3 regions of the Streptomyces sp. NPDC000134 genome follow, and region 3 is predicted to be linked to each of the others. Evidence: riboswitches for the same ligand, from Rfam matches in the RefSeq annotation. Region 3 holds a riboswitch; each other region holds the start of a gene.
The links. A riboswitch is a leader RNA that binds a small molecule or an ion and turns the genes downstream of it on or off. The one in region 3 is predicted to bind thiamine pyrophosphate.

Region 1: another riboswitch for thiamine pyrophosphate. It lies ahead of thiO (glycine oxidase ThiO); the one in region 3 lies ahead of ACFY32_RS21275 (thiamine ABC transporter substrate-binding protein).
Region 2: another riboswitch for thiamine pyrophosphate. It lies ahead of thiC (phosphomethylpyrimidine synthase ThiC); the one in region 3 lies ahead of ACFY32_RS21275 (thiamine ABC transporter substrate-binding protein).

The regions. Positions count from the first base shown of each region.
Region 1 is NZ_JBIAZN010000004.1:318,327-324,186, forward strand. It holds gene metF (methylenetetrahydrofolate reductase [NAD(P)H]) at 1-280, opposite strand, end outside; gene thiE (thiamine phosphate synthase) at 346-1,038, opposite strand; gene ACFY32_RS08375 (Rv2175c family DNA-binding protein) at 1,261-1,626, opposite strand; gene ACFY32_RS08380 (FAD-dependent oxidoreductase) at 1,691-2,932, opposite strand; TPP riboswitch at 3,068-3,179, shown strand; gene thiO (glycine oxidase ThiO) at 3,177-4,364, shown strand; gene thiS (sulfur carrier protein ThiS) at 4,361-4,561, shown strand; gene ACFY32_RS08395 (thiazole synthase) at 4,565-5,359, shown strand; gene pknB (Stk1 family PASTA domain-containing Ser/Thr kinase) at 5,762-5,860, shown strand, end outside.
Region 2 is NZ_JBIAZN010000012.1:264,350-270,209, reverse strand. It holds gene ACFY32_RS20330 (hypothetical protein) at 1-770, shown strand, start outside; gene thiC (phosphomethylpyrimidine synthase ThiC) at 831-2,603, opposite strand; TPP riboswitch at 2,596-2,786, opposite strand; gene ACFY32_RS20320 (YibE/F family protein) at 2,858-4,480, shown strand; gene ACFY32_RS20315 (SsgA family sporulation/cell division regulator) at 4,675-5,112, opposite strand; gene ACFY32_RS20310 (IclR family transcriptional regulator) at 5,212-5,860, opposite strand, start outside.
Region 3 is NZ_JBIAZN010000013.1:193,030-198,889, reverse strand. It holds gene ACFY32_RS21290 (maleylpyruvate isomerase N-terminal domain-containing protein) at 1-305, opposite strand, end outside; gene ACFY32_RS21285 (ABC transporter ATP-binding protein) at 330-1,349, opposite strand; gene ACFY32_RS21280 (ABC transporter permease) at 1,352-2,950, opposite strand; gene ACFY32_RS21275 (thiamine ABC transporter substrate-binding protein) at 2,998-4,116, opposite strand; TPP riboswitch at 4,197-4,302, opposite strand; gene rlmN (23S rRNA (adenine(2503)-C(2))-methyltransferase RlmN) at 4,363-5,475, opposite strand; gene ACFY32_RS21265 (phosphatidate cytidylyltransferase) at 5,646-5,860, opposite strand, start outside.

The DNA.
Region 1 (5,860 bases), on a different contig from region 3:
CCGCGGTGAGGTGGGCGACCGGGGTGAGCGTGGTGTCGGCGACGATCTGCTCGGTCTCCCGGACCGTGCCGGCCCGGGTGGAACCGCCCGCTCCGTATGTCACGGAGACGAAGTCCGGGGCGACCGCCTCCACCCTGCGCAGCGCGCTCCACAGGTTCTTCTCGCCCTTGGCGGTCTTCGGCGCGGAGAACTCGAACGAGTACGTCGTCTTGCCGGACGCGAGCATGTCGCGGACGGTGCGTGCGCGATCAGTCCTGGTGGACGCGGTTCCGAGGGCCATACCGGCAGGTTAGCCAGGGGGCGCCGGTCCCCCAACCGGAGACGGAAGATCGTCCGAATTGTCCATTAGTTGTCCACCCCTTGGACATCACCGGCGCCGCGCAGCTTCTTGGCGAACTCGGCCGCCGCGGCGCCCGGGTCACCGGCCTCGGTGATCGCGCGGACGACGACCACCCGGCGGGCGCCCGCGTCCAGGACCTGGTCGAGGGTGCCGAGGTCGATGCCGCCGATGGCGAACCAGGGGCGGCCGGTGCCCAGCCCGGCCGTGTAGCGCACGAGGTCCAGGCCGGGGGCGTGGCGACCGGGCTTGGTGGGGGTCGGCCAGCACGGGCCCGTGCAGAAGTAGTCGACGCCGTCCTGCGCGGCCGCCGCGGCGGCCTCGGACTCGGCGTGGGTGGAGCGGCCGATGAGGACGTCCTCGCCCAGGAGGGCGCGGGCGGCGGGCACCGGCAGGTCGCCCTGGCCGAGGTGGAGGACGTCGGCGCGGGCGGCGTGGGCGACGTCCGCGCGGTCGTTGACCGCGAGCAGCTTGCCGTGCCGGGCGCAGGCGTCGGCGAACACGGCCAGGTGCTCCAGTTCCTCGGCGGCCTCCATGCCCTTGTCCCGCAACTGCACGATGTCGACGCCGCCGGCCAGCACCGCGTCCAGGAACTCCGGCAGGTCGCCCTGGCGCTTGCGCGCGTCCGTGCAGAGGTACAGCCGGGCGTCGGCCAGTCGCTCACGCGCGGTGGCGCCCCCGCGGTCGGCGGTCACGGGCATACGGGAATCCCCCTCTGGTCGAATGGCGGGCCGACGGGTGGCACCGGCCCCCGGTGGCACACCCGGCGGCGACGCCGGTGTCGGCTGGCGCCGGTGTCGGCGGCGCGCCCGCTCCGGTGCGTCACGCGTCGGTGGCGCCCGGCGCGGGCGGCGCCGGTCCTCGGCGGCGTACCGGCCGGGTCCCCTCAGGGGCGCGGCCCGCACACCGGGTGGTCGGTCGGGTCAGACGGCGAGCGCCTGGGCGCGGCGCTTCACCTCCGTGCCGCGATTCTCGCTCAGCGCCTGCGCGGGGGTGCCGGGCAGGGACGGGTCGGGCGTGAAGAGCCACTCCAGCATCTCCTCGTCCGTGAACCCGTCGTCACGCAGCAGCGTCAGGGTCCCGGACAGGCCCTTGACCACTTTGTCCCCGTCGATGAAGGCGGCGGGCACGTGCAGCGCGCGGTTCTCCCCGCGGCGTACGGCGATGAGCTGGCCGTCCTTGACCAACTGCCGGACGCGGGTCACCTCCACGTCGAACATCTCGGCGATGTCGGGCAGGGTGAGCCATGCGGGGACGAGAGCATCGATCTTTGCGTCAATCTCGGTCACGTATCAAGCCTGCCATCTGCCACTGACACTAGGAAGCCGGACCCGTCCGGCCAGGACGGACGGACTACGCCACCGCCGCCTTCAGCGGCCGGGCCGGGTCGGCCAGCAGCCCCCGGTCCACGGGCGTGCCCGCGTCGATCAGCCGCTTGCCCTGGGCGAGGTCGCGGGGGCGGCCGACGGCCAGCAGGGCGACCAGCCGGCTCCCGCGCAGCCAGCACACCGTCCAGGCGGGGCCGGCCGGGTCACCGCGCCAGAGCGTGGTGTCGGCGGCCGTGTGGTGCCCGGCGTACTGCACGAAGCGGCCGAACTGCTCCGACCAGAAGTACGGCACCGGGTCGTACACCGGCGGCTCCTGCCCGGTGCCGGCGCCGACGATGTCGGCGGCCACCGTGCGCGGCCCCTGGAGGGCGTTGTCCCAGTGGTGCACGAGCAGCCGCTCGCCGTACCGGCCGGAGGGGAAGGACGCGCAGTCGCCGACCGCGTGGACGTCCGGCACCGAGGTGCGCAGCCGGTCGTCGGCGAGGACCTCGCCGTGCGCGCCGAGGGCGATGCCGGAACCGGCCAGCCAGGCGGTGGCGGGGCGGGCGCCGATGCCGACGACGACCGCGCCGGCGGGCACGCGCGTGCCGTCGCCGAGGACCACCGCGCCGGGCTCGACGCGGGCCACGCGTGCGTGGGTGCGCAGGACGGCACCGGCGTCGGCGTACCAGCGGGCCATCGGCGCCGCCACGTCGGCGGGCAGCGCGCCGGCCAGCGGCCGGGCGGCGGCCTCCACGACGGTCACCGCGCAGCCCGCCTCCCGCGCGGCGGTGGCGAACTCGGCGCCGATCCAGCCCGCGCCGACCACCACGATGTCGTGCTGGCGGGCGAGCACCGGGCGCAGCCGCTCGGCGTCGTCCAGGGTGCGCAGCAGATGGACGCCGGGGACGCTCTCGGTGCCGGGCAGCCGGACCGGTTCGGCGCCGGTGGCCAGAACCAGGGCGTCGTACGGCACCGGCCCCGCGGCGGTGTCCAGGAGGCGGGCGTCGGGGCGGACGCCCAGGGCCTCGCAGCCGAGGCGGACCTCGATGCCGAGCGCCTCGAAGTCGACGTCGAAGGCGGAGCCCTCGGCGGTGCCGAGGAGGACGGCCTTGGACAGCGGGGGCCGGTCGTAGGGCTGGTGGGGCTCCGCGCCGATCAGGGTCACCGTGCCGGTGAACCCCTGTTCGCGCAGGGCGACGGCCGTCTGCACGCCGGCCATGCCCGCTCCCACGACGACCACGCGCCGCCGCGCGGACTCCGCCCGTTCCTGCGTCTGATCGCTCACCTGATCACCATAGACACCTGACGGAACGTCAGTCAGGCGGCACGGTGGGTGATGTGCTGCACAGCCGGCCCGCCCGGCCGGCCGCCGGGACGCTCCCTTACCGGCGCGGAGACCGAACGGTTAGGGTGGCCGACGTAACGCACTCGCGGGAGCCCGGACGCACCGGGCTGAGAGGGAGGCTGGCGGCCTCCGACCGTACGAACCTGATCCGGGTCATGCCGGCGAAGGGAGGGGCTGGACACCCATGTCGTCCGAGCGATCCGCACGCAACCCCCGTGTCCCCGACGTCCTGGTCGTCGGGGGCGGCGTCATCGGCCTGGTCACCGCCTGGCGGGCCGCGCAGCGCGGGCTGGCCGCGGCCGTGGTCGACCCCGCGCCGGGCGGCGGGGCGGCCCGGGTGGCGGCCGGGATGCTGGCCGCCGTCACCGAGTTGCACTACGGCGAGCAGACCCTGCTCGCGCTGAACCTGGCCTCGGCCCGCCGCTACCCCGCCTTCGCGGCCGAGCTGGCCGAGGCGACCGGGCACGACCTGGGGTACCGCCGGTGCGGCACCCTGGCCGTCGCCCTCGACGCCGACGACCGCGCCCACCTGCGGGAGCTGCACGCCTTCCAGGTCCGCTCGGGCCTCGACGCGGAGTGGCTGTCGGGGCGTGAGTGCCGCCGCCTGGAGCCGATGCTCGCGCCGGGCGTGCGCGGGGGGCTGCGGGTGGACGGCGACCACCAGATCGACCCCCGGCGGCTCGCCCGCGCCCTGGTGACCGCCTGCGAACGGGCCGGGGTGGTCCTGCACCGGGTGCGCGCCGAGCGGCTGACCGTGGTCCGGGACCGGGCGACGGGCGTGGTCACCGAGGACGGCACGGCGCTGCCGGCCGGCCGGGTGGTACTGGCCGCGGGCAGCCTCAGCGGGCGGCTCACGGGCGTTCCGGAGGAGGTCCTGCCGCCGGTACGGCCCGTGAAGGGGCAGGTCCTGCGGCTGGCCATGCCGGCGGACCGGCCGCCGCTGCTGCACCGCACGGTCCGCGCGGTGGTCCGCGGCAACCCGCTCTACCTGGTGCCCCGGGAGAGCGGCGAACTCGTCGTCGGCGCCACCAGCGAGGAACTGGGCTGGGACACCACCGTCACCGCCGGCGGGGTGTACGAGCTGCTGCGCGACGCCCACGAGCTGGTGCCGGGCATCACCGAGCTGCCCCTGACGGAGACCCTGGCGGGGCTGCGGCCCGGCTCCCCGGACAACGCGCCGCTGCTCGGCCCGACCGCGCTGGACGGGCTGCTGCTGGCCACCGGCCACTTCCGCAACGGCGTCCTGCTCACCCCGGTCACCGGCGACGTCATGGCCCACCTGCTGACCAGCGGCGAGCTTCCCGAGGAGGCCCGCCCCTTCACCCCCCGGCGCTTCGACGCCGCCGACGTCCCCACGGAGCAGCCCGTATGAACATCTCGGTCAACGGGGAGCCGCGCGAGGTGGCTCCCGGCACGGCCCTGGACGCCCTGGTGCGCACGCTCACCGAGGCGCCCTCCGGGGTGGCCGCCGCCCTCAACGAGACCGTCGTCCCGCGTGCGCGGTGGTCGTCCACGGCGCTGGCCGACGGCGACCGCGTCGAAGTCCTCACCGCCGTCCAAGGAGGCTGACCCATGGCCGACGACCCCTTCGTCCTCGGCGGTACGTCCTTCACGTCCCGTCTGATCATGGGCACCGGCGGGGCGCCCAGCCTCGATGTGCTGGAGCGCTCGCTGGTGGCCTCCGGGACCGAGCTGACCACGGTCGCCATGCGCCGCGTGGACCCCTCCGTGCACGGCTCGGTGCTGTCGGTGCTGGAGCGGCTCGGCATCCGCGTGCTGCCCAACACGGCGGGCTGCTTCACCGCCGGGGAGGCCGTCCTGACCGCCCGCCTGGCCCGCGAGGCCCTCGGCACCGACCTGGTCAAGCTGGAGGTCATCGCCGACGAGCGGACCCTGCTGCCCGACCCGATCGAACTGCTGGACGCGGCCGAGACACTGGTCGACGACGGGTTCACCGTCCTGCCGTACACCAACGACGACCCGGTGCTGGCGCGCAAGCTGGAGGACGTGGGCTGCGCCGCGGTCATGCCGCTGGGCTCGCCGATCGGCTCGGGCCTGGGCATCCGCAACCCGCACAACTTCGAGCTGATCGTCGAGCACGCGTGCGTGCCGGTGATCCTGGACGCCGGGGCCGGTACGGCGTCGGACGCGGCGCTGGCGATGGAGCTGGGCTGCGCGGGGGTGATGCTCGCCTCGGCGGTGACACGGGCGCAGGAGCCGGTGCTGATGGCGGAGGCGATGCGGCACGCGGTGGAGGCGGGCCGGCTCGCCAGGCGGGCCGGGCGGATTCCGCGCCGGCACTTCGCCGAGCCGTCCTCGCCGACGGCGGGCCGCGCCGCACTGGACCCGGAACGGCCCGCCTTCTGAGCGAAGCCGCCCCGACGCGGCGCCAGAGACGGCCACGGACCGAAGCGGAGCCGTCCCCGACGCCGGACCCGCCTGAGGACCGAAACGGGCCCCTCCGATGCGGCACCGGGACGGCCACGGACCCAAGCGAAGCCGCCCCCGACGCGGCACCGAACCCGACTACGGACCGGAGCGGGCCCGACCCGGCCACGGACCGGAGCGGAGCCGTCCCGGCGCGGCGCCGGGACGGCTGCGGGCCGGGAGTGGCGCGGTGATCCGCGCCACGGGACCGGCGGGCGCGGCGCACCGCGCGGCGCGCGGCCCCGCGTCCGGGGGTGTGTTGCGTCACAGCTCCGCTCCAGTACCGGGCCCGCCGCGGCCGGGCCCGGCCCGGTGTCGGTGCCGGCTCGTAGACTCGCCTGCGTGGACACGACCCTTCAGGACCCTCTGGTCGGGCGACAGCTCGACGGCCGGTACCGCGTCGACGCGCGGATCGCGGTCGGCGGGATGGCCACGGTCTAC
Region 2 (5,860 bases), on a different contig from region 3:
AACTGGCCGCTGTCGGACAGCGCCTCAACCCCGAACAACTGCGCACCATGGCGCTCAACGCCACCGCCCTGATCACGGCCGCCGCGGCGGCCGAGTACCAGCACTACGTGAGGGTCCGCGAGGAACTGCGCCAGCCGGCGCGGTCCGCTCCGTCCTCGTCCGCGGCGGAATCCGGCTCCGCCGAGCCGGGTCCGAACACCACGGGGCTCGCCGCCACCATGGGCGAGATCACCGAGGCCGCCGGCGCGGGCGCCGTCGCGATCATCGCCGTCCTGGCGCCGGTCCTGGCCGGTACGGCCGCGGCGATCTTCCTGCTCGTCGGGTACGTCCTGCGGATGCTCGACCCCGAGCAGACGTTCGCGCGGACGCTGCTCACCACCGGATGGGTGTTCGGCGCGGTGACCGCTGTCGCGATCCTCGTCGCCGGCGTCGGACTGCTGTCCACCGCCCTGCGCAACCGCCCATCCGCTGAGGCCGCGTCGTACGGCGCACTCGACGGGGAGGTGAAACGCGCCCGGGACGCCTGGCGGGAGGCGCTGCTGGAACGCGGCATCCTGCCGTTCCTCCAGGACGCGCTCGCGGACCCCGACGCGGCGGGCGCACTGCGCGGTACGCCGCCGCCCGCGCCGTCCGGCCGGATGCCGCGGTTGGGCTACGGCCGCCCGGGGTTCACCAGTCCCGACGACGGTCCCGCCGGTCCGCGCCCCAGTTACTCGAGTCCGGACTACACCAGCCCGGAGTTCGGGGGCCCGGAGCACCGCCCGGAGTGACCGCCCCGCCAGGGGCCCGGGAGGGGACAGGCCGCACGGTCCGTCCCCTCCCTTCGCGTGTCAGTCGGCGATCGGCAGATAGACCCGGTTGCCGGCCGCCGCGAACTCCTCGGACTTCTGGGCCATGCCCTCCTCGATCTCGGTCCGACTGCCGCCGTGTTCGCGGCGGATGTCCTGGGAGATCTTCATCGAGCAGAACTTCGGCCCGCACATCGAGCAGAAGTGGGCCGTCTTGGCGGGCTCGGCGGGCAGGGTCTCGTCGTGGAACTCCCGTGCCGTGTCCGGGTCGAGGGCGAGGTTGAACTGGTCCTCCCACCGGAATTCGAACCGGGCGTCGGACAGCGCGTCGTCCCACTCCTGTGCACCTGGGTGACCCTTGGCGAGGTCGGCGGCATGGGCGGCGATCTTGTAGGTGATGACGCCGGTCTTGACGTCGTCACGGTTGGGCAGGCCCAGATGCTCTTTGGGGGTGACGTAACAGAGCATGGCAGTGCCCCACCAGGCGATCATCGCGGCACCGATGCCGGAGGTGATGTGGTCGTACGCCGGCGCGACGTCCGTGGTCAGCGGGCCGAGCGTATAGAACGGAGCTTCATCACAGATCTCCTGCTGAAGGTCGATGTTCTCCTTGATCTTGTGCATCGGGACATGACCCGGGCCTTCGATCATCGTCTGTACATGGAAACGCTTCGCGATCCGGTTGAGTTCCCCGAGCGTGCGCAACTCCGCGAACTGCGCCTCGTCGTTGGCGTCCGCGATCGAGCCGGGCCGCAGGCCGTCGCCGAGCGAGTACGTGACGTCGTAGGCGGCGAGGATCTCGCAGAGTTCCTCGAAGTTCTCGTACAGGAACGACTCCTTGTGGTGTGCCAGGCACCACGCCGCCATGATGGAGCCGCCGCGCGAGACGATGCCGGTCTTGCGGTTCGCGGTCAGCGGCACGTAGGCCAGGCGCACGCCGGCGTGGACCGTCATGTAGTCCACGCCCTGTTCGGCCTGTTCGATGACCGTGTCCTTGTAGATCTCCCAGGTCAGCTCCTCGGCCCTGCCGTCGACCTTCTCCAGGGCCTGGTAGAGCGGGACCGTGCCGATGGGCACGGGGGAGTTGCGCAGCACCCACTCGCGGGTGGTGTGGATGTTGCGCCCGGTGGACAGGTCCATGACCGTGTCGGCGCCCCAGCGGGTCGCCCAGGTCATCTTCTCGACCTCCTCCTCGATGGAGGAGGTCACCGCGGAGTTGCCGATGTTGGCGTTGACCTTCACCAGGAACCGCTTGCCGATGATCATCGGCTCGATCTCCGGGTGGTTGACGTTGGCCGGCAGGACCGCCCGGCCGGCCGCGATCTCCTCGCGCACCACCTCCGGTGACACGTTCTCCCGGATGGCCACGTACTCCATCTCGGGCGTGATCTCGCCCCGCCGCGCGTACGCGAGCTGGGTCACCGCCTGGCCGTCCCGGCCCCGGCGCGGCTGGCGCGGGCGGCCGGGGAAGACCGCGTCGAGGTTGCGCAGTCCGCCGCGCGGTGAGGTGTGCTTGATGCCGTCGTCCTCGGGGCGGACGGGGCGGCCCGCGTACTCCTCGGTGTCGCCGCGGGCGACGATCCAGTTCTCCCGCAGCGGCGGCAGTCCCCTGCGGACGTCGGTGTCGACGAGCGGATCGGTGTACGGGCCGGAGGTGTCGTACAGCGTGACCGACTGCCCGTTGGTGAGGTGCACCTGACGGACCGGCACGCGCAGATCGGGGCGCGAGCCCTCGACGTACGCCTTGTGCCAGCCGATGGACTTCCCGGCCTCGTTCTGCGTGGAGGCAGGCGTGCTTGCGTCCTTGATGGTCATGAGACCTACTCCCTACGCCGGCATTACCCGGTAACAGGTTCGGCGGTCGACGCAGCGGTTATCCGTCTGCCGACGTTCCGTGGGATACATCACTCGACTTCGGTGATGTTTCCCGTGAAACATCGCTGGTACGGAGGTCAGCGCCCTCTCAGCCCGGTGCTCCGAGCTCCCGCGTGTACAAAGGTGGCTCCACGCTAGCGTCAATTCGGGCGCGGTGAACAGAGGGCCCCTGCCGTTCTTGCGATGATCGGGCGGTGACCACGACGCATCCCTCCTTCCCCCCGCCCGAACCGGGCCGCGACCCGGACACCGGCTACGGCTCCGGCCACGGCGGGCACGAGCAGGGCCACGGACACGGCCACCGTCATGGACCGGGCCCGGAAGGCGGCGGGTACGGATACGGGTACGGCGGCGGGGATCGCGGGCCCGGGGGCGGCGGGTACGGGACCGGTGACGGCCACGGCCCCGGGGCGGGTGACGGCCCCGGGGCGGGAGACGGCCATGGGCACCGCGGTGGGGGGCACGGGACGGGTGGTGGCCACGGGTCCGGTGGCGGACACGGAACCGGTGGCGGACACGGGCATTCGCACGGTCATGGCCCCGCGGCCCCCGTCTCGGCGCGTCTGCGCAAGGTCATCGCGGCGATCCTCGTCCCGTTCGCCGCGGCCGTCGTTGTGGGGCTCGCGGTGCTGTGGCCGGGCGGTGCCCCGCCGCACGAACGCACCGGCGTCGGTTTCGACCGGCAGACCCAGCAGGCGACGGTCACCGAGGTCGTGAAGGTGAGCTGCGCGGCCGCCAACGCCTCCGGTGTCCCCCCGACCGGCGACACCTCCACCGCCGAGGGCTCGTCCGCCCAGCAGCAGGCGGACGGGACCTGCAAGAAGGCGACCATCCGGGTCGACACCGGCGAGGACAAGGGCCGCACGTTCACGGAAATCGTGCAGCCGGACCAGTCCCGGCAGTTGTCGCAGGGCCAGGAGGTCGTCGTGGCCTACGAGCCCTCGGCGCCGAAGGACCTCCAGTACTCGGTCGCCGACGTCGACCGCCGGTTCCCGATGGCCCTGCTCGCCGGCATCTTCGCGCTCGCCGTCGTGGTCGTCGGGCGGTTGCGCGGTGTCATGGCGCTGGTGTCGCTGGCGATCAGCTTCCTGGTGCTGAACTTCTTCATCCTGCCCGCGATCCTCCAGGGCTCGAACCCGCTGCTCGTGGCGGTGATCGGGTCGAGCGCCATCATGCTGATCGCCCTGTACCTGTGCCACGGGCTGTCCGCCCGTACGTCCGTGGCCGTGCTGGGCACCCTGGTCTCGCTGCTGCTGATCGGCGTGCTGGGGTCGCTGTTCATCGGCTGGGCCGCGCTGACCGGCAACACGGACGACAACACCGGCCTGATCCACGGCCTGTACCCGACGATCGACATGAGCGGTCTGCTGCTGGCGGGCGTCATCATCGGTTCGCTCGGTGTCCTCGACGACGTGACGGTCACCCAGACGTCGGCGGTGTGGGAACTGCACCAGGCCAATCCGACGCTGGGCCGGCGCGGGCTGTACCGCGCCGGCATCCGCATCGGCCGCGACCACATCGCGTCCGTCGTCAACACGCTCGTTCTGGCGTACGCGGGTGCCGCGCTGCCGCTGCTGCTGCTGTTCTCGATCGCCCAGAGCAGTGTGGGTACGGTCGCCAACAGCGAGCTGGTGGCGGAGGAGATCGTGCGGACGCTGGTCGGCTCGATCGGCCTGGTGGCGTCCGTGCCGGTGACGACCGCCCTCGCGGCGCTCGTCGTCTCGGCCGACCGCTCCGGTCCCGGGGCCGCGCCCGCGGGTGCGGTCACCGGTCCGGTGCCGTCGCGCGGTCCCCGGGGGCGTCGCCGCAAGCACTGACGCCGCGGCCTGCGGACAGCACGCGCGGTGCCGTGCCTGCAAGGCCGGTACGGCACCGGCAAGGCCGGTACGGGGCCTCGTAGAAGCGCTGTCAGGACCAGGAGACGGCCCCATGCCCCCTGGTGAATCGTTCCGGCAGACCCCGCAGTACCCGGCGAAGCGTTACGCCACCGCCGCAGGACTGCCGGAACGCTTCAGCCCGCGCTCTGTTCCTCGGCCAGGATGCGGTCCAGCGCCTCGTCGAGGTGGGCGTCGAAGTCGGCGAGCGCCCCCTCCTGGCCCAGCGGCACCAGCTTGTCGGTGCGGTCGAGGAAGGCCACGAGCGGAGCGGCCGAGGACCGGAACAGGGCCTGGTCGGCTCCCACCTGGAGGCGGATCAGCACCTCGGCCAGCGGCTCGGGCTCCACGGGCGCGATGCGCACGTCGCCGTCACCGCACGGCCGGCCCACGCCGTCGATCAGCAACTCCCGGCCGAAGGCCCAGGTCACCGGCGCGTCACCGGGCAGATGGAAGGTCAACCGCACGGCATAGGGATCACAGGTCTCGTACCGCAGCTCCACCGGGATGCGGAAGGAGAGCTCCTCAGAGACGAGAAAGCTCATCATGACCTCTGCCTGTACGGACTCGCGCATCGCCTACCCCGTCATTCGCCGTCGACTGGCCGGGAATCAAACCTCTAACACTCATGGCATCTTGCTGAACGTACACACCAGATCACAAGGAGTGAGTTTTCAGATACTGATAGAGATTCCCAGTGACCCCAGCAGCCGCGCCACTTCGCCTTGGAGCCGGTGTGCCGCGGGCAGCAATCGGTCCGCATGCTGGACAGGCAGAGAGATGGCCACCGTCGCCGCCATGCTGCCGACGGTGATCGGGATCGCCGCGCACACCGTGCCCAGGGTGTACTGCTGATGCTCGGTCACCGGTTCGGACAGGGAAATCTGTTCGAGCCGTTTCAGCAGGCTCTGGCCGTCCCGCACGGTGTACGGGGTGACGGGCTGCGCCGGATGGCGGGCGAGGTGGTCCCGGCGGGCCTCCTCGTCGAGCTGCGCCAGCAGACACTGCCCGATGGCGTGCGCGTGCCCCGTCTCCCGGAAGTCGGCCCACTCCTCCACCGCGGGGTTGCCGGGTGTGTCGGAGACACACACGACGTCGATCTCCCCCTCGCGGTAGACCGCGTAGTACACCGGTGCGCCGACCACATCGCGCCAGCGGGCGAGCACGTCGACGACCATGCCGCGACGTTTCTGCTGTGCCCCGCTGCTGCTGAGCCGCTCGGTCGCCTCGCCGAGGAAGAACAGGCCGTTCTCACGGCGGAGATAGCCCTCGTGGACCAGCGTCCGCAGCAGGTGGTAGGCCGTGGGCAGAGCCAGTCCGGTC
Region 3 (5,860 bases):
GTGCCCTCGATCGCGGCGCCGGTCTGCGCCAGCCACTCCCGGAGCGCGGCGGCGTCACCCGTGCCCGCGGGGCCCTCCCGTCCGGGCACCTGGTCCCACGGGACCTCCTCCTGGGCACGGGTGCGCACCACCGTCTCCGTCCAGCGCAGGCCGCGGACGATGTGCCGGACCAGCTCCTCCAGGGTCCAGTCCGGGCAGGTCGGCACGGTGGCGGACAGGTCGGCGCCCGAGGCGAGCACCGCCTCCAACTGCCGTACCTGGTCGGCGATCTCGGCGCAGTAGCGGTCGTGTGCGAGACGTGTCATACGCCTCACCCTACGAGCGGACGATCAGCCGAGCACCACGATTTCGGCCGCGTCGAACTCCACGCCGACCCGAGCGCCGACCGCGGGCGCGTCCCGCAGCGCGCACTCCGCCTCCAGTCGGGGCGCGCCCCCGGGCTGGACGTGCACGGCGACATGGGTACCGCGGAAGGTGCGGGCGGTGACCGTGCAGGGCAGGCCCGTGCCGGCGGCGGCGAGCCGGACACCGGCGGGGCGCACCAGGACCGTACGGCTGCCCTGCGGGGCGTCCTCGGGGACCGGCAGCTTGCCCCACGGGGTGTCGGCGACCGTCCCGGCGACGGTCGCGGCGGCCACGTTGTCGAAGCCGAGGAACCGGGCGACGAACGCGTCGGCGGGCCGCTGCCAGACCTCCAGCGGGGTGCCCTGCTGGGCGATCCGCCCGTCGCGCATCACCACCACCCGGTCGGCCAGCGCGAACGCCTCGCCCTGGTCGTGGGTGACGGCGAGGACCGTGGTGCCGAGCCGGCCGAACAGCTCCCTCAGCTCCACCACCAGCCGCTCCCGCAGCGAGCGGTCGAGCTGGCCGAGCGGCTCGTCCAGCATCAGCAGTCGGGGCCGGGGCGCGAGCGCGCGGGCGAGCGCCACCCGCTGCTGCTCACCGCCGGACAGCGCCGCCACCGACCGGCGGGCGGCGCCCGGCAGCCCGACCAGCTCCAGCAACTCCCGTACCCGCTCCTGCTGTTCGGCCTTGGCCGCCCCGTGCATCCGGGGGCCGAAGGCGACGTTCCCGGCCACGTCGCGCTGCGGGAACAACTGGTGGTCCTGGAACATCAGCCCGACCTCGCGCCGGTGCGCGGGCACCCCCGCCTGGTCCCGCCCGTCGAGCAGCACCCGTCCGGCGTCCAGTCGCTGGAGCCCGGCGACCGCCCGCAGCAGCGTGGACTTGCCGCTGCCGCTGGGTCCGAGCACGCACACGATCTCGTGCTCGGCGACATCGAGGCCGACACCGTCGAGCACGGCCCGCCCGCCGAAGCGGACGGTGGCGCCTTCGAGGCTGAGCAGCATGGTCAGAACTCCCCGGTACGGTCGGTCCGCAGCTTCTCCAGCACCAGCAGCGCCACCGCGCACACGATCATCAGAATGGTCGACAGGGCCATCGCCTGGCCGTAGTTCATCTCCCCGGGCCGCCCCAGCAGCCTGGCCACGGCCACCGGCAGCGTCGGGTTGTCGGGCCGCGCGATGAACACCGTCGCCCCGAACTCCCCCAGCGACACCGCGAAGGCGAACCCGGCCGCGACCGCCAGCGCCCGCCGCACCAGCGGCAGGTCGACCTCCCGCCAGACCCGCCACGGCGACGCCCCCAGCACCGCCGCCGCCTCCCGCAGCCCGGCGTCCACCGCCCGCAGCACCGGCAGCATGGTCCGTACGACGAAGGGGACGCCCACCAGCGCCTGGGCGAGCGGCACCAGGAACCAGGAGGAGCGCAGGTCCAGCGGCGGTTCGTCGAGCGCGATCAGGAACCCGAAGCCGACGGTCACCGCCGACACCCCGAGCGGCAGCATCAGCAGCGCGTCGAAGCCCCGCACCAGACGGCCCGCGTCCCGGCGGGTCAGCGCGGTGGCGGCGAGGGAGCCGATCAGTACGGCGATGACGGTGGCGGCGAGGGCGTACCGCAGGGAGTTGCCGACGGCGTCGATCGGCGGGACGAGGAAGGCGCCGCCGTCCTCGTGGGTGAGCGCCCGGTAGTAGCCGAGGCCGCCGTCCAGCGACCGCTGGACCAGTACCGCGAGCGGCAGCAGGATCAGTACCGCGACGGTGACCAGCACCCCCGCCAGCAGCGCCCGCTGCCCGGCCCCGCGCGGGCGGCGGGCCGTGACCGAGGCGTCCACCAGTTTCAGGGCCGTCTCCCGCCGCCGTACCGTCCAGGCGTGCACGGCGAGGATCACGGCGACCGCGGCGAACTGGACCAGGGTCAGCACGGCGGCGGTGGCGAGGTCGAAGACCTGCGAGGTCTGCCGGTAGATCTCCACCTCCAGGGTGGAGAAGGTGGGCCCGCCGAGGATCTGCACCACACCGAAGGAGGTGAAGGTGAACAGGAACACCATCAGCGCGGCGGCGGCCACCGCGGGCGCCAGCGCGGGCAGTGTGACCCGGCGCCAGGCCGCCGCCGGGGAGGCCCCGAGCATCCGCGCGGCCTCCTCCTGGCGCGGGTCGAGCTGGGACCACAGGCCGCCGACGGTGCGCACGACGACGGCGTAGTTGAAGAACACGTGCGCGAGCAGGATCGCCCACACCGTGGTGTCCAGTCGCAGCCCCCACAGCTCGTCCAGCAGCCCGCCCCGGCCGACCAGCGCCAGGAACGCCGTGCCGACGACGACCGTGGGCAGCACGAACGGCACGGTGACCACGGCCCGCAGCACCTGCTTGCCGGGGAAGTCCAGCCGGGCGAAGACGTACGCGCCGGGCAGCGCGATCAGCAGGGTGAGCGCGGTGGAGGCCAGTGCCTGCCAGGTGGTGAACCACAGCACGTGCCGGACGTCGGCGGCGGTCACCACCTCCCCGATCCGGCCGAGGTGCCACCCGGCGCCGTCCTTCAGCCCCCGGGCGACGATCGCCGCCACCGGGTAGGCGAAGAAGACGGCGAAGAACGCGACGGGCACCGCCATCAGGGCGAGCCGCGCCGCGCCCGCGCGCCGCCGGACGGCTGCCTCGGTCACTTCAGTACGAGCGAGGTCCACGACTTGACCCAGTCGTCACGGTGCTCGGCGATCTCCGCCGGGGCCATGGTCTCGGGGTGGGTCACGGCCGGCATGTTGTCGGTGTAGACGGCGGGCAGCTTCGTACCGGAGACCACCGGGTTGACGTACATGTTCAGTGGCATGTCCTCCTGGAACCTCTCGCTGATCAGGAAGTCGATGAGCGCCTTGCCGCCCTCGGTGTTCTTCGCGTTGCTCAGCAGGCCCGCGAACTCGGTCTGCCGGAAGCAGGTGCCGGTGGCGACTCCGGTGGGCGCGGTCTTCGGCCGCGGGTCGGCGTAGACCACCTCGACGGGCGGCGAGGAGGCGTACGAGACGACCAGCGGCCGGTCGCCGCCCGCCTTGCGGCCGCCGGCCGAACCGGAGAACTCCTCGTTGTACGCCTGCTCCCAGCCGTCGACGACCTTCACGCCGTTGGCCCTCAGCTTCTTCCAGTACTGCGTCCAGCCTCCCCCGCTTCCGGCTCCGCCCGAGCGGGAGGCGCCCCCGTCGCCGTACTTAGCGGCGGTGCCGAGCAGGAAGCCGAGGCCGGGCGAGGAGGTGCCGGCGTTCTCGGTGACCAGGAGGTCCTTGTACGCGGGCTCGGCCAGGTCGTCGAAGGAGGCGGGCGGCGTCAGCTCGTGCTCGCGGAAGTACGCCTTGTCGTAGTTGACGCAGATGTCGCCGTAGTCGACGGGCGTGACCCGGTGCTTCCCGGCGTCGAGCCGGTACCGCTCGTCGACCCGGTCCAGGCCCTTGGCCTCGTACGGCTGGAACAGGCCGTTGTCCAGGGCGCGGGAGAGCAGGGTGTTGTCGACGCCGAAGAGGACGTCGCCCTGGGGGTTGTCCTTGGTCAGGATCGCCTTGTTGACGGCCTGCCCGGCGTCGCCGTCCTCCAGGACCTTGACCCGGTAGCCGGACTCCTTCTCGAAGGCGGCGATGACGCTCTTGGACGCGGCCCACGAGTCATGGCTGACCAGGGTGACGGTCCGGGAATCGCCGGACCCCTCGTCGCCGCCGGACGACGATCCGCACGCGGACACGGTGACCAGGCCGAGCCCTGCGGCCAGGACGGCGGCCTTCTTGGTGATGCTCACTGGATTCCTCCTGGGACGGTCCAGGAAGAGACGCGGCCCCGCCCGGGGCCCCTCGTCGGGACCCGGGCAGGGCGCAACAGCTCGAGTGGTGACCGATCTCCCTACCCAGAATGACCTGGGCGAGGTTCGGAGGGTCTGCGGCCGGTGCCGCACTCTCAGCGCTGTGGCGCTCCCCTGTCGGAATATGAAGATGTCGGACGCGAAGACGCCCGGTACGGAACCGACCGGACTCTTACGTCGGTCAGGTTACCGCTCGCCGGCGGCGAGCTGCCCACACGCCCCGTCGATCTCCTGACCGCGGGTGTCCCGGACGGTCACCGGCACACCGTGGGCGGCGATCGACTCGACGAACGCCTTCTCGTCCTCGGGCCGCGAGGCGGTCCACTTCGACCCGGGCGTCGGGTTCAGCGGGATCAGGTTGACGTGCACGGGCTTGCCCTTGAGCAGCCTTCCGAGCCGGTCACCGCGCCACGCCTGGTCGTTGATGTCCCGGATCAGCGCGTACTCGATGGACAGCCGGCGCCCGGACTTCGCGGCGTACTCCAGCCCGGCGTCCAGCACCTCGCGGACCTTCCAGCGGGTGTTCACCGGCACGAGGGTGTCGCGCAGCTCGTCGTCGGGGGCGTGCAGCGAGATGGCCAGGCGGCACTTGAAGCCCTCGTCGGCGAAGCGGTGGATCGCGGGGACGAGGCCGACGGTGGAGACGGTGATGCCGCGCTGGGACAGGCCGAGGCCGTCGGGCTCGGGGTCGGTGAGGCGGCGGATGGCGCCGACGACCCGGTTGTAGTTGGCCAGGGGCTCGCCCATGCCCATGAACACGATGTTGCTCAGCCGCGCCGGGCCGCCGGGGACCTCGCCGTCCCTGAGCGCCCGCATCCCGTCGACGATCTGGTGCACGATCTCGGCGGTCGACAGGTTCCGGTCGAGACCGGCCTGTCCGGTGGCGCAGAACGGGCAGTTCATCCCGCAGCCCGCCTGGGAGCTGATGCACATGGTCACCCGGTCCGGGTAGCGCATCAGCACCGACTCCACGAGGGTGCCGTCGAACAGCTTCCACAGCGTCTTGCGGGTGGTCCCCTCGTCGGTCGACAGATGCCGCACGACGCTCATCAGCTCGGGCAGCAGCGCCTCCCGGAGCCGGCCGCGCGAACCGGCGGGGATGTCGGTCCACTGCTCCGGGTCGTGCGCGTAGCGCGCGAAGTAGTGCTGGGAGAGCTGCTTGGCACGGAACGGCTTCTCGCCGGCCGCGGCCACCGCTTCCTTGCGCTCGGCGGGCGAGAGGTCGGCGAGATGCCGCGGCGGCCGCTTCGCTCCGCGGGGCGCGGCGAAGGTCAGCTCACCGGGGGCAGGACGGGCCACGGTCGGACAACTCCTCAAGACGACGGGCCTGTGGCAACCCCGCGGCGCGGGGACGACGGCAGGGCCATGCCGGAGCCAGGAGACCTCACAGGATCGCCCCCGCGTCGGCGGGGACGAGGAAAGGGCCCGCGGCCAGACGCCACGAGCCCTTCCAGCGTACCCGACCGCCGTCAACCCGAGCCGACGAAGATCACCAGCAGCAGCCACACCACCGGTGCGGTCGGCAGCAGGGAGTCCAGGCGGTCCATGATGCCGCCGTGGCCCGGGAGCAGCGTGCCCATGTCCTTGATACCGAGGTCGCGCTTGATCATCGACTCGCCGAGGTCGCCCAGGGTGGCGCTGACGGCGACCGCGAGGCCCAGCAGCAGCCCCTGCCACCAGGCGC